4 regions of the Alkalibacterium sp. m-11 genome follow, and region 1 is predicted to be linked to each of the others. Evidence: riboswitches for the same ligand, from Rfam matches in the RefSeq annotation. Region 1 holds a riboswitch; each other region holds the start of a gene.
What was found. Region 1 has a riboswitch for thiamine pyrophosphate ahead of tenA (thiaminase II). Riboswitches for the same ligand answer to the same signal wherever they lie in the genome.

Region 1 (3,120 bases):
AAAAGGACAGATTAACCACTTCAAGCTATCGCTTGACCGAAATTCATCTCCCACTTTCACTGGTGCTTCGCACCCATACGCTTAGAAGTGGGAGACTTCTTTCGGAATTACGTTAAAAGGATTCCTTATTCAGTGATATGAAAAATTCTAGGTTGTTTCATCATGTGCTGATTAGTCAAAATAAAAGCCGTCAAATCGAGTCAGGGAAATTTCCACTCGATTTGACGGCTTTTTCTATACTCAAATTAGAAATTTAGTGTATGGGTATGGACATTTTAGCTTTTGGATTGGATGAGTAGGCTGTATGATGAGTCTTAGAACACACTCAATTACAATCTCGACCTCGAGTAGGGTCGTAAACTAGCTGACCAAGTCAATTCCACCTGTTTCCTCACTCAGAACGCTTACTCAGACCGGCCACTTTTCAATCTCATATGCCATATTCCAGAACATCCATTCCAGCTGACAGCTTTTGACAAAAGCTTCCTTCATGATGGCTTTCTCAGTGTCAGAAGCTGTTTCGGCATAAGCATCAAGACGTGTTCTGAATGTATTGATAATCGTATCCACTTCATTTTTTGCATAGAAGGAAATCCATTCAGCAAAAGGATGAGCCTCATCTATAGAAAAATTCTCTTTAAGGTAATGAGCGATTTCCAGATACGTCCACGGACAAGGGAGCAGAACAGCGAGGATCTCTCCAAAACTTCCTCGCTGGGCGACATCAAGCATGTGACGGGTGTAATGATGGGCAGACGGTGCTAGAGGTTCGTATTGCAAATCTTCGTATCTGACACCAGCTACCTGACAGAAATTAGTGTGAGGATGTACTTCAGCATCCAGAATAAAAGTGATCTGATTGTTAAAAACTGCCATATCTTCTCTAAGTACACTTTTTGAAATAGCTATACCGTATACTTGATTAAAGGTATTTAAGTATTCAAAATCCTGTTTGACATAGTGTATAAGCTGTTCAGCTTCAAGCTTTCCAGATCCTATTCCTTGTACGAATGGATGTCTGAAAATAGACTGGAATATTGAATCAGCTTCTTGCCTTAATTCTTCGGTAAATGACATGGTTTAGCCTCCAGTAGTATGGTAATTACAATTTGCGGACTTTATGGTCTCTGCTTAAAAGAACTATAGCTGACGGGCAGACGAACCAAAAGAACAAGACGAACAAGAAGAACACCGACTGAGAAAAGCGGACTGATACAGGAAGTGAAGGGCGCGAGAAGAATGGGAATGGATCTACGCATTTAACTTCATCAATATATTTAAGTTATCTGACTGCAAAAAAAGCCGCTCTGCTAATCTGCAGGGCGGCATAACTTAAAAGTCATGATGAACGTTGGAGAGTCGTTTAAAACACTCCATACATAATGATCTAAGCTCCACTTCCCTACGCTGGAGTTAACCAGATCAGGTTCCAAGGGTCAAAGCATTGCTTTTCTCAGCCGTCAGCGGCTCCCCTAGTGAAAGAGATATTCAATTATCTTTCAAAGTCATTATGGCATATGTGTCCTCGTATCGCAAGAAAAAAGGAACAGAACTAAATGATTTACCCAATCAGCCAGAAGTATCCGATGACGACGAAACCTACAGCTATCCTGTACCAGCCGAATGAGCTGAAGTCATTTCGACGGATATAGTTCATTAGGAATTTGATTGCAAAGATTGATACCAGGAAAGATACAATACAGCCGACGATCAGAATGAGCAATTCTTCTAATGTGAAAGTAAAGCCGAAACCCAGCAGTTTGATCAGACTTGCACCCATCATCACGGGTATGGACAGGAAGAAAGAATATTCAGCAGCAATCGGACGGGCTGTTCCAATAAGGATGGCCCCGACAATAGTTGCACCTGAACGGGATGTACCTGGAATCAGAGCAAGCACCTGAAAGAAACCAATCATGAGGGCGACTTTATAATTTAAATCTTCCCAAGTTGCTATAGTTGGAATCTTTCCTTCATTACGTTTCTCTATTACGATAAATGCGACCCCATAGATGATGAGGGCTACTGCTACTGTAATCCAGTTATAGAAAAGGTCATGGATGGCATCTTCAAACAGTATGCCGAATACTCCTGCAGGAATGATACCGATAAGTACTTTGTACCAAATATGCCAGGTTTCTTTTTTCTGCAGATCATTTTTACCTGAGTCAAAGGGGTTAAGTTTTTTAAAATAAAGCAGAACTACCGCCATAATGGAAGCCAGCTGAATGACTACAAGGAACATTTCCTTGAATTCGTCAGTAGTATTAAGTATGAGAAACTCGTCTACCAGGATCATGTGTCCGGTGCTGCTGACAGGGAGCCATTCTGTAATTCCTTGTACTACGCCCAGTATGATGGACTTTATTAATTCTAATAACACAGTCATATCTCCTTTTAGTTAAATTCAACTCTTCCATCTTAACAAAAACAGGCGTTAAAAAACCATAAGAATATGAAGAATTCATCACAAAATCTTTTTAGTTTTTGTTTACACTAGGATGTGTTACTATTATTTATAGAATACGTATAGGAAATTATGTATACTGTCAGCACAAAATATTAAGAAAGTAGGGAGAAATATGGGAGTATTTGACTTTTTAAAAGGAAAAGGGAATGAACCTAAAGAAACGAAAGTCGTATTAAGCAACCCTGTTAATGGAAAAGTTATTCCAATCGATGAAGTGGATGATCCGGTCTTTTCACAGAAAATGATGGGAGACGGGTTTGGTGTTGTACCAAGCGATGGCGACATCTATTCACCAGCTTCAGGTAAGGTTGTCAGTGTCTTTCCGACTCAGCACGCAGTTGGACTTGAGCTGGATAACGGCATAGAAGTTCTGATTCACATCGGTATCGACACTGTAGAACTTGAAGGCGGACCATTTGACACTTTAGTCAAAGAAGGCGACACGGTTACACCGGAAACTAAAATTTCTACAGTAGACCTTGAAGGCCTGAAAGCTGCCGGTAAAGAAAACACAGTCATCATCGTTTTCACCAACATGGATCAAGTAGGAGATTATGACCTGTCAACTACTGGAGAAACCCAAAAAGGCGCAGAAATCGGTTCTGTTTCTTCTAAATAACACACTAAAAAAGCCTCGGAAAGGATATTCT
Region 2 (3,120 bases), on a different contig from region 1:
GAACATCTGATTGAACCTATCAGTAAAATCGATAAATATGATGACGACGAAATTCTGGTTCTCGAAACGGGATCAGCGGGTGAGCCAATCAAAACACTCAACCGTATGGCTACATCTAATCATGATCAGGTGAACATCAAAGAAGGGGATCTTGTGTTTATTGCTACCAGCCCATCTACAGCAATGGAAGTCATGGTAGCTGAGACAGAAAACCTGATTTATAGAGCCGGTGGGACAGTAGTCAAGTTATCCAGCAGACTGAAAGCGTCCGGGCATGCGACGCCTAATGATCTGCAGCTGATGATCAACCTGCTGAGACCGACTTACTTCATACCGATTCAGGGTGAATACAGAATGCTTGCTGCCCATGCAGACCTGGCAAATGAGACAGGAATCCCTTATCAGAATATCTTTATTTTGAGTAATGGTGACGTCGTTAGCTATGCTAAAAATAAAATGACACAAAGCGGACAGGTATCTGCAGATAATACACTGATCGACGGGATAGGTATCGGTGATATCGGGAACATTGTCTTGCGTGACAGACGTCTGTTGTCAGAAGATGGTATTTTCGTTGCAGTAGTTACAATCGACCGTAAAAAGCAGCGTATCGTGTCTGATCCTCATATCGTTACGCGCGGATTTGTATTTGTAAAAGAGAGTCAGGATCTGATTAATGAATCGACGGAAATAGTGAAGAGTATAGTCAAAAAAAATCTCAAGCATAACGATTTTGACTGGGGTTCAATCAAACAGGATATTCGTGAAGGCCTGAATAACCACCTGTTCAAGAAAACGAAGAGAAGACCGATCATTCTTCCAGTAATTATGGAAGTCAATCAGAACAGACGCTTTACGAGATAATTATTTTGTATATAATTAAATATCAGATACTGTACTAGGGGAGTCAATATATTGGCTGAGAGTGAACTGTGAGTTCAGACCCTTAGAACCTGTACGTTCATACGTGCGCAGGAAGAGTACTTAACTGAGATCGACAGATCAGAGTAGGCACAAGCGCGCTCTCATAAATGTCATAATCTCCTTCCCTAGTTCAGTAAACTAACTAGAGGAGGAGATTTTTTTATGCAGAACAGACAGTTGAGGATCTATCTTGAAGGGACTTTATTTGCCGCACTTGGGATGGTGCTCTCCTGGATTCCCTCAGGAATAGGGTCGTCATTCAGTGTTTCCTTAGGCATGATTCCGTTGACTTTCTACGCTATCAGAAGAGGTTTGGGGCCAGGGATATTTGCCGGTTTTTTATGGGGGATCCTTCATTTTGTTACAGGATCGGTATACATGCTGAATGTGTATCAAGTCATTATTGAATACACAATCACCTATGCGAGCATTGGGCTGGCCGGATTCTACTCCAAAGACATTCTTGAGGGGATCAGAAACCAGAAAGGAAAACGGGTAAACATGACTATCGTCGCTGCTGTTCTAGTTGGAGCTGCCGCTCGGTATTTCTGGCACTTTATAGCCGGCTGGATATTCTGGGGAGACTATGCTTTATGGGGACTCAGTGCCTTTACATTTTCTCTAGTCATGAACGGTCTGAGTATGATCTCGACCGCCTTAGTGACCATGATCGTATTGCTGATGCTGTATGACCGGTCTCCACTGATTTTTGTTCCTAAAGGGAAATAACTGTTGCCGGCTTAAGATAGTGGACAGGAGGTTACAGGCTAATGTACACTAAGATAAATAACATTACCTTAGTGTATGAAGGAGACCTGTATGACGATTTTAAGCACGATTTTCTGGGGGTTTATTTTTCTGAACTCGGCTTTAGCCATATTTACTGTGTTTAAAGAAAAGGAACGGGACATCGCAGCGATCTGGGCCTGGCTGCTGGTCATTACGATGCTGCCAGGTTTCGGATTTGTGATCTATCTGTTTTTAGGAAGAAAAATATCAAAGGAATCTATTTTTGATCTTCGAAGTCAGGACCGCATCGGGATGCCTCAGCTGGTCGAGTCACAGAAGAGTCTGATCGAATCAGAGAACCTTGATGTTCCTGAATCAAATTATCAGGATAAGACATTTGAAATGGTCCGTTTATTTCTGGAAAGTAATCAGGCTGTTTTAACAAAAGGCAATAAAGTAAGAATTATAAGTGATGGAGAGGAAAAATTCGACCAGCTCATAAGAGATATTGAGAAAGCAGAGCATCATATTCATGTGACGTATTATATCTTTAGAGGGGATAATATAGGTCTGAGACTCTTGAGGGCTCTAGAAGAAAAAGCGAAACAGGGAGTTGAGGTCAAAGTATTGTACGACCCGGTTGGTGCCCGAGTACTGGGCAAAGATTTCTTCAACAAACTGAGAACATACGGCGGCCATGCTGAACCGTTTTTCGGCTCGAAATTTTTCCTGATCAACCTGCGTCTAAACTATAGAAATCACCGGAAAATCGTAGTGGTTGACGGAAAAGTCGGCTACACTGGAGGATTTAACGTTGGCGATGATTATCTGGGTATGTACGAAAAAATGGGCTACTGGAGAGATACCCATCTAAGAATAGAGGGAAATGGTGTGCTTACTCTGCAGACTCGATTTTTAATGGACTGGAACGCATCATCTAAAGACAAGCAAGTAAACTATGGGGAAGTTTATTTCCCGTTTTCAAGTCTAAAAGGGTCTACAGATATGCAGATCGTTTCCAGTGGTCCGGACAATGAGATGCATGCCATCAAGAAAGGGTTCATCAAAATGATCAGTATGGCTAAAGAATCCGTTTTGATCCAGACACCTTATTTCATTCCTGATGAAGCATTGATGGAAACAATCAAAATAGCCATCCTGTCAGGCATCAAAGTGAAAGTGATGATACCTAACAAGCCGGATCATCCATTTATTTATCGTGCCACTCTAAGCTACGCAGAAGAACTGGTAAAGAGTGGGGCAGAAGTTCATATTTACGACAATGGATTTCTTCATTCCAAAGTTATTGTGATAGACGGTGAGATTTTATCAGTAGGGACTGCAAATTTTGATATAAGAAGTTTCCGTCTGAATTTTGAAGTCAATGCATTTATTTATGATCGTTACCTCGCCAAAAAACAGGTCAGACTTTTTGAAGAGGATGAAAAGAAATCGTATTTACTGACA
Region 3 (3,120 bases), on a different contig from region 1:
GCTTTCTATTCAATTCAAGCTCATCAAGCCAGATGCCTTCAGCCATCAAGCGTCTGATTCGTGACTCTTGATCTGCCAGTTCGGACAAATCGGTCAGCTGCTGCTTAGCATCCATCAGAAGCCAGCGGTCTACATCAGCCCATCTTTTGACATGATGATCGATTATGAGAACCGCTTTACCACTGGCAGTCAGCTCATTGATGTAGCTCATGTAAGTCTCAACCGTTTCATCGTCCATGTTGGCAAAAGGTTCGTCCATAATGAAGAGCGGCACGTCAGTCAGCGAGGCACAGATAAAGGCGGCTTTTTGCAGTTCCCCGCCGGACAAATCATCAAAGGAGCGGTCCAGCAGATTTCTCAGACCGAATAGTGCGGCCTTCTGCTCAATCACCTGATTTATCTCGCTTACAGCTTTGCGTTTGTTTTCCAGACAAAAGACCATTTCCTCTCTCAGCGTCCGCATGGAAAAAGACAGCCGGGCATTCTGGAAGATTGTCTGTACTTTATCTGAACGCTCGACTACCGACAGTCTGCTTATGTCCTCTCCTTTTATGGCAAGTCGGTCAACAGCCTGCTTTCCGCCGTATTCGGGATAATACCCATTTATCAAGTTAGCCAGGGTGCTTTTCCCGCTGCCGCTTCTCCCGCAGAGAAGGACGGTCTCACCCGGTTGAATATCAAGACTGACTTGGTCAATCAGCTGTTTTCCGTCTATTTCAAATGTCAGATTCTTTATGGATAGAACGGGTTCATTCAACGGCGTCACTTTCTTTCAGGTTATGATTCAGTACACCGGCTTCATTAAGCTTGTCACACAACCATTTTGCCACGAAACCGGTGAAAAACAAGGCGCTCGACAGACGAATGACGAAAATCGACAGGACGATACCCCAGTTCATAGCCAGATAGTTGGCTCTGTACCCTGTCCAGACAAAGGACAATAGTGTGGTGATTACGGCAGCCAGCATCGATACTTTGTAAGTGTATTTTTCATAGCGAGTAGCGAAGAAGGCCAGCTCGACACCCATGCCCTGAATAAAAGCAGAGATCAGTACGATTGCTCCGAACATATTGCCTAAAAGGATTTGCACGAGTGCAGTGGCCACTTCAGTGACAACACCGACTACCGGCTTTCTAATCATGTAGGTCGTGACAAGGGCTGCCGAGTACCAGATACCATAAAAGGGTTCATAGCCGAGTATGCCGAGTCCCATCGGTGTCAGTACAGCAGTCAAAGCAGTTCCCGCATATACAGCCATTAAAAAGACAATCCCAAAAACGACGGCAATCAAAGACATCAACAAATAGTCGCGAAGACTTAATGGTTTTCTGTTCATTAGATTTCTCCCTCCGGTACGTTACAGTGCAAGGTGAATTGACTGATGTAGTGACTGACTTCACTGCCGACTGTGTGCGACACATATTCCAGATAGTCGAAGACATCCTGTGCGCTGCCACCCAGATTCGTTCCGTAATGACCAGAACCTGTCACCACACCTCTATCGATCCCTTCGTTGACGACCTTGGCAATAGTTGCCATATAGTTGTCAGAGCCCATTGGGTAAAGGGCAAACTTCCCGATTACCGGAAAATCGATTGCTTCTGTTTCGGCCTGATTGACTCTTGGATCGTCAAGTTCCAGTGTGTAGTCACTGTCCGTATCTCCGGGACACCCTTTTGAAATAGTCGATTCGAGAGTCATATGAACCCCTTCCTTGTAGGCATACAAAAAGGCAGCCTTCAGTGCATCGAATACCGCTTCTTCTTTCCCACGGTAAACTGTTGAAATATGGTCGGTCTGTGCCCAGACTTTCGATAGATCGACCTGCTTGATCGCACCTAAAATGATCGATTTGAAATCGTCACTCATCGGCGATAAATTGAAACGTGCGCCTGTAATTTCCAAAGTGGAACCAGGCTTTCCGACTGAACAATTTCCGTAGTTGACATAGTTTTTCTGCATGAAAAAAACTCCTCCTAACGAAAAAAAACCATAGGAAAGAGCCATAATATATAAGATACTTCCTACGCAGCCATTACGCTGATCAGGTTACTGGTCTGATATACATCACTCTCAGCCTCCAATTCGAGACTCCCAGGATCTTCCGTATTTAATTTTGTTGTACCACAATGACTATACCAATTTGACGAACAGAATACAATACATTTTTAACTGCTTTCATCTGTTTTCTGCCCCCCCTTGTCTAACTGAGGCTTTTAAGCATAATCCAGTCCGTCTGCTCGTCGTTCCCCATGAAAAAGGAGTGACTCCCTACTTTCTTGAATCCTTTGGCTTTATAGAATGCTTTCGCAGGCTCGTTATGTTCCCAGACACCCAGCCAGATGCTCGTGCAGCCCTGTTCTTCAGCTGTCTCGACTGCCTTGTTTAAAAGACTCGTCCCCAACCCTCTGCGCTTGAATCCAGTACGGATATAGATCCGTTCGATTTCCAGTCCATCAGGATCGATGTCTTCCGTTCTCGCTTCTCCTGCATTCAGTTTCAGATAACCGGCCAGTTCATCGTCTGCATATAGAAAGTAAAATCGTGACCCTTCTGTGGCGAGCTCCTGACTCAGCTTCTCTTTTGTACAGGCTTTGGACAGGTAATCTGTCATGTTTTCTTCTGTGTTGTCTTTTTCGAACGTATCTGTAAAGGTCTCGATACTGATAGCCTGAAGGGTATCCAGATCCTCTAGTCCAACCAATTTAAAATACGTGCTCATTCGGTTCTCCCCTTTTGCTTAAGAAGTTTATGTCTATTTTCTAAGTGCCGTAAAGTGTCTGGTCGACTGATCGACCGCATCTCTGACCCGGTAAAGTCTGGCTTCTGCTTTGCCTATTTTTCCGATTGTAACTAGACCATTTTTCTCGAGCTCGTTTCCAATGGCACTAAACTGATATTCATCCAATTCGATGTCGTCATATGTCCGCCAGACTCTGATACCTTTTTCCAGGATGGCTGTCCCTTCAGGTTTGAGTGTCGGATTCGGTGCACGGTATTCGCCTAAGTGCATGGCCGTTGAGGTGTCATAATCCGTTCCGACTGCCAGAATCAGGGCATTCTCGTCATAAAGTTTTTTGAGCGGCGAGCCTTCACCCAGTCCAAAGTTCAGAGAGTGA
Region 4 (3,120 bases), on a different contig from region 1:
ACAGACCTGTGCCATTTTCACCCGAGCAGCAGGGGCAGTTTCCAGGCTGTCTTTTCCTTTTTCTCTGAACTGAAAACAAGTTATACCTGCCTGAAGAGCTTCCTCAAGGGTATGGATGAGCGACTTTTCTTTGCAGTCCTGCGTGCCGGCAATAAAGTAAATTTCCAGCATAGCTTTAATATCTCGTGTCATTCGTGTTCCTTTCTGTATGCCCAGTGATTCGTCGGTCCATGTCCATGTCCGATACCCAAGTGACTCCTGATTGCAGCCTGGATAAATTTCTTAGCTGTTCGTACGGACTCTTCCACTGAATGCCCTTTTCCTAACTCTGCAGCAATGCAGGCAGCAAAGGTACAGCCAGTTCCGTGGGTTTCTTTCGTATCGATACGTTCTGAACGCAGCCATATCTGTTCACCGTTTTCAAGCATCAGCAGATCATCTGCATGGGACTCGTCCACTGCATGTCCTCCTTTTATGACAATATTTCTACACCCTTTTTCCTGCAATCGTTCGGCTGCCTTGACCATATCTTCTTTTGAAGAAATGGACATGTCAGCCAGTGCTTCTGCTTCAGGAATATTAGGTGTGATCACCATAGCGAGAGGAGCCAGGATTTCCCGCATGACAGAGATAGCACTCTTTTCCATTAATGGATGCCCGCCTTTAGCAATCATCACAGGATCAATAACTAGAGGAATAGACGCCACTTCTTTGTGTACTTCAGCTACTGCTTTCATATACTCCCCATTGACCAGCATTCCTGTCTTGATTGCAGCGACATTAAAATCAGACAGGACCGACGTCCACTGCTGCTTGACCATTTCGATCGGTACAGGGTGAACGCCCTGTACCCCAGTCGTATTTTGAGCTGTTATAGCCGTTATCACTGACATGCCAAAAACGTCACGTTCCTGAAAAGTTTTCAAGTCCGCTTGTATGCCTGCGCCTCCGCCACTGTCACTTCCTGCAATAGTCAGCACTTGTGGTATTTTACTTTTACTCATTGGATTATCCTTTCTATTCGTGTGTGTTTAGTCAGGTCGTCATCTGTTAGACTATGGAGCACATCGATCAGTGCCGCCCTGAAACTTCCCGGCCGATTTATGTTCGAGTCCGCCGCCCTCTCTCCAGCTATCCCGAAAGCGGCATGAGCAAGTACAACTCGACTGAGCATGTCAGATTCATCTACTACTCCAAGGAAAGCTCCGATGATTCCGCTCATCATACAGCCACTTCCAGTGATCTTTGCCATCAGCTGATCGCCATTCGAAACAGCAAATACTCTTGTGCCATCTGTGACAATATCCGTCTTTCCGGATACAGCTACAATACAGTGTCTTTTCTTAGCCAAGCTGACTGCAACATCCACTGGCGAGGTGGCTTCATCTTTGGAATCCACTCCTTTTGACTGCCAGCTGACACCGACTAGAGACGCAATTTCTGATGCATTGCCTCGAATCACCGTCATGTCAACATTTTCAAAAAGTTTTTGAGCTGATTGTTTTCTAAAAGTCGTTGCTCCGACACCAACAGGATCCAGAATGACCGGTTTGCCTTGAGCGTTTGCCTGTCGTCCGGCCAGAATCATGCTTTCCAGTGAATCAGAAGTCAGTGTACCCATATTAATGACGAGGGCCTCGGCCATACCCGTTACTTCTTCGACCTCTTCTTTTGCAATTGCCATAATGGGTGACGCACCAATGGCCAGCAGCACATTGGCAACATCATTAGCGACAACCTGATTAGTGATCGTGTGTACCAGCGGATTCTGGTCTTTAATGTGTAAAATAGCATGGTCAGAATTCATCTTGACCCCCCTGTTTGTGTTATGTAGACAAAAAATCTTCCACCAGGCACGTGGAAGATTTTAGTATAGTCAAGCATTCGTCTGTCTCCTGCTTGAAACATACATCTCCCTTCGCTAGCATTACCTAGATCAGGTCATGGGTCAGGTCTTACCTTTCTCAGCCTTTAAGCTCCCCTGATGATATCAGACTTCATTACTACCAGTTTATCATAGTTTCGGTAAACAGACTAGGAAACCCTATCTAAGCTAGCTTCTGAATTTTAAAATACACTTATAGAAAAGAGAGCACAGATCCTGTCTGCGCCCTCTAACTTATTATCCGTGGTATTCGCCTTTAGTAGCAATGTTTTCCTTATTTATTTCGTTGATGATCACAGTCACTGCTTCTTTAGGTGCACCCGTATGGGTCTCAACTGCTTTTACAACGTCTCTGATCAGCCCTTCTTTCTGTTCTTTAGAACGGCCTTCAATCATTTCTACATGTACGATCGGCATCTCATCTGCCTCCTTTCGCTTGTTTAATGCGCATCACGATCCAGCAAGATTTCAGCTTATTCAGCAAAAGGATCTGTATTAAGCGAATTGAACACTGAATCATCAATGTCTGTTACCAGAAGCAGCCAGTTATCCTCTTTGTCAGATGAGTTCAGTAAGTCAGGCTCATCTTCAACTTCAACGTGGACTTCCTTAACTGTCACGTCAAAAGGTATTGTCAGCTCAGTCACTGCTTTAGCCCCTTCAGCATTGATAATGGCCTCTCCTGCTTTCAGATTCCCAGGTTCTGTACTGATTTCCACGAACATGACTTCTCCTAAATCGTCCTGGCCCTTTTCGGATAGACCGATGCGATAATCTGATGGCGATAATTTCTCGATCCACAATCCATTAGCGTGATATTTAATTGACATCTTTCTGCTCTCCTTTACTCCAGACACGTTCGTACTCATCGATTTTAAAGCCTGATGTATATGTGTCTCCTTCAATGGCAAACGGTCTTTTGACTACCATCCCGTTTGAGGACAGCCACTCCGCTGCTTCTTCTACAGACATTTCCGGAAGTTTTTCTTTAAGGTTCTGTTCTCTGTAAACATTTCCGCTCGTATTAAAAAAAGATTTGATCGAGCGATCAGTGTCTGACAGGATCCTTACCCAGCTTTCTTTTGACGGGGTCTCCTCCAGCAGACTAATTTCCTGGTAAGGTACTGACTGCTCTTCCAGCCAGTTTTTCGCTTTTCTGCACGTTGAACAACGTGGGTGACAATAAAATTTCATAACGTCCCTCCTAGTTATCTTTTTCAATTATAGACCACTTG

Region 2: another riboswitch for thiamine pyrophosphate. It lies ahead of thiT (energy-coupled thiamine transporter ThiT); the one in region 1 lies ahead of tenA (thiaminase II).
Region 3: another riboswitch for thiamine pyrophosphate. It lies ahead of ACYQ2O_RS10215 (YkoF family thiamine/hydroxymethylpyrimidine-binding protein); the one in region 1 lies ahead of tenA (thiaminase II).
Region 4: another riboswitch for thiamine pyrophosphate. It lies ahead of thiM (hydroxyethylthiazole kinase); the one in region 1 lies ahead of tenA (thiaminase II).

What each region holds. Positions count from the first base shown of each region.
Region 1 covers NZ_BAAGIR010000130.1:2,300-5,419, reverse strand. The annotation lists gene tenA (thiaminase II) at 409-1,077, opposite strand; TPP riboswitch at 1,383-1,484, opposite strand; gene ACYQ2O_RS10285 (undecaprenyl-diphosphate phosphatase) at 1,562-2,389, opposite strand; gene ACYQ2O_RS10280 (PTS sugar transporter subunit IIA) at 2,583-3,089, shown strand.
Region 2 covers NZ_BAAGIR010000083.1:1,082-4,201, forward strand. The annotation lists gene ACYQ2O_RS08565 (ribonuclease J) at 1-864, shown strand, start outside; TPP riboswitch at 891-996, shown strand; gene thiT (energy-coupled thiamine transporter ThiT) at 1,087-1,653, shown strand; gene cls (cardiolipin synthase) at 1,744-3,120, shown strand, end outside.
Region 3 covers NZ_BAAGIR010000128.1:1,664-4,783, forward strand. The annotation lists gene ACYQ2O_RS10205 (ABC transporter ATP-binding protein) at 1-757, opposite strand, end outside; gene ACYQ2O_RS10210 (ECF transporter S component) at 750-1,337, opposite strand; gene ACYQ2O_RS10215 (YkoF family thiamine/hydroxymethylpyrimidine-binding protein) at 1,337-1,963, opposite strand; TPP riboswitch at 2,005-2,109, opposite strand; gene ACYQ2O_RS10220 (GNAT family N-acetyltransferase) at 2,205-2,723, opposite strand; gene ACYQ2O_RS10225 (AAC(3) family N-acetyltransferase) at 2,757-3,120, opposite strand, start outside.
Region 4 covers NZ_BAAGIR010000024.1:20,040-23,159, reverse strand. The annotation lists gene thiE (thiamine phosphate synthase) at 1-192, opposite strand, end outside; gene thiD (bifunctional hydroxymethylpyrimidine kinase/phosphomethylpyrimidine kinase) at 189-1,004, opposite strand; gene thiM (hydroxyethylthiazole kinase) at 1,001-1,807, opposite strand; TPP riboswitch at 1,897-1,993, opposite strand; gene ACYQ2O_RS04395 (2-hydroxymuconate tautomerase) at 2,123-2,302, opposite strand; gene ACYQ2O_RS04390 (glycine cleavage system H family protein) at 2,359-2,715, opposite strand; gene ACYQ2O_RS04385 (arsenate reductase family protein) at 2,705-3,079, opposite strand.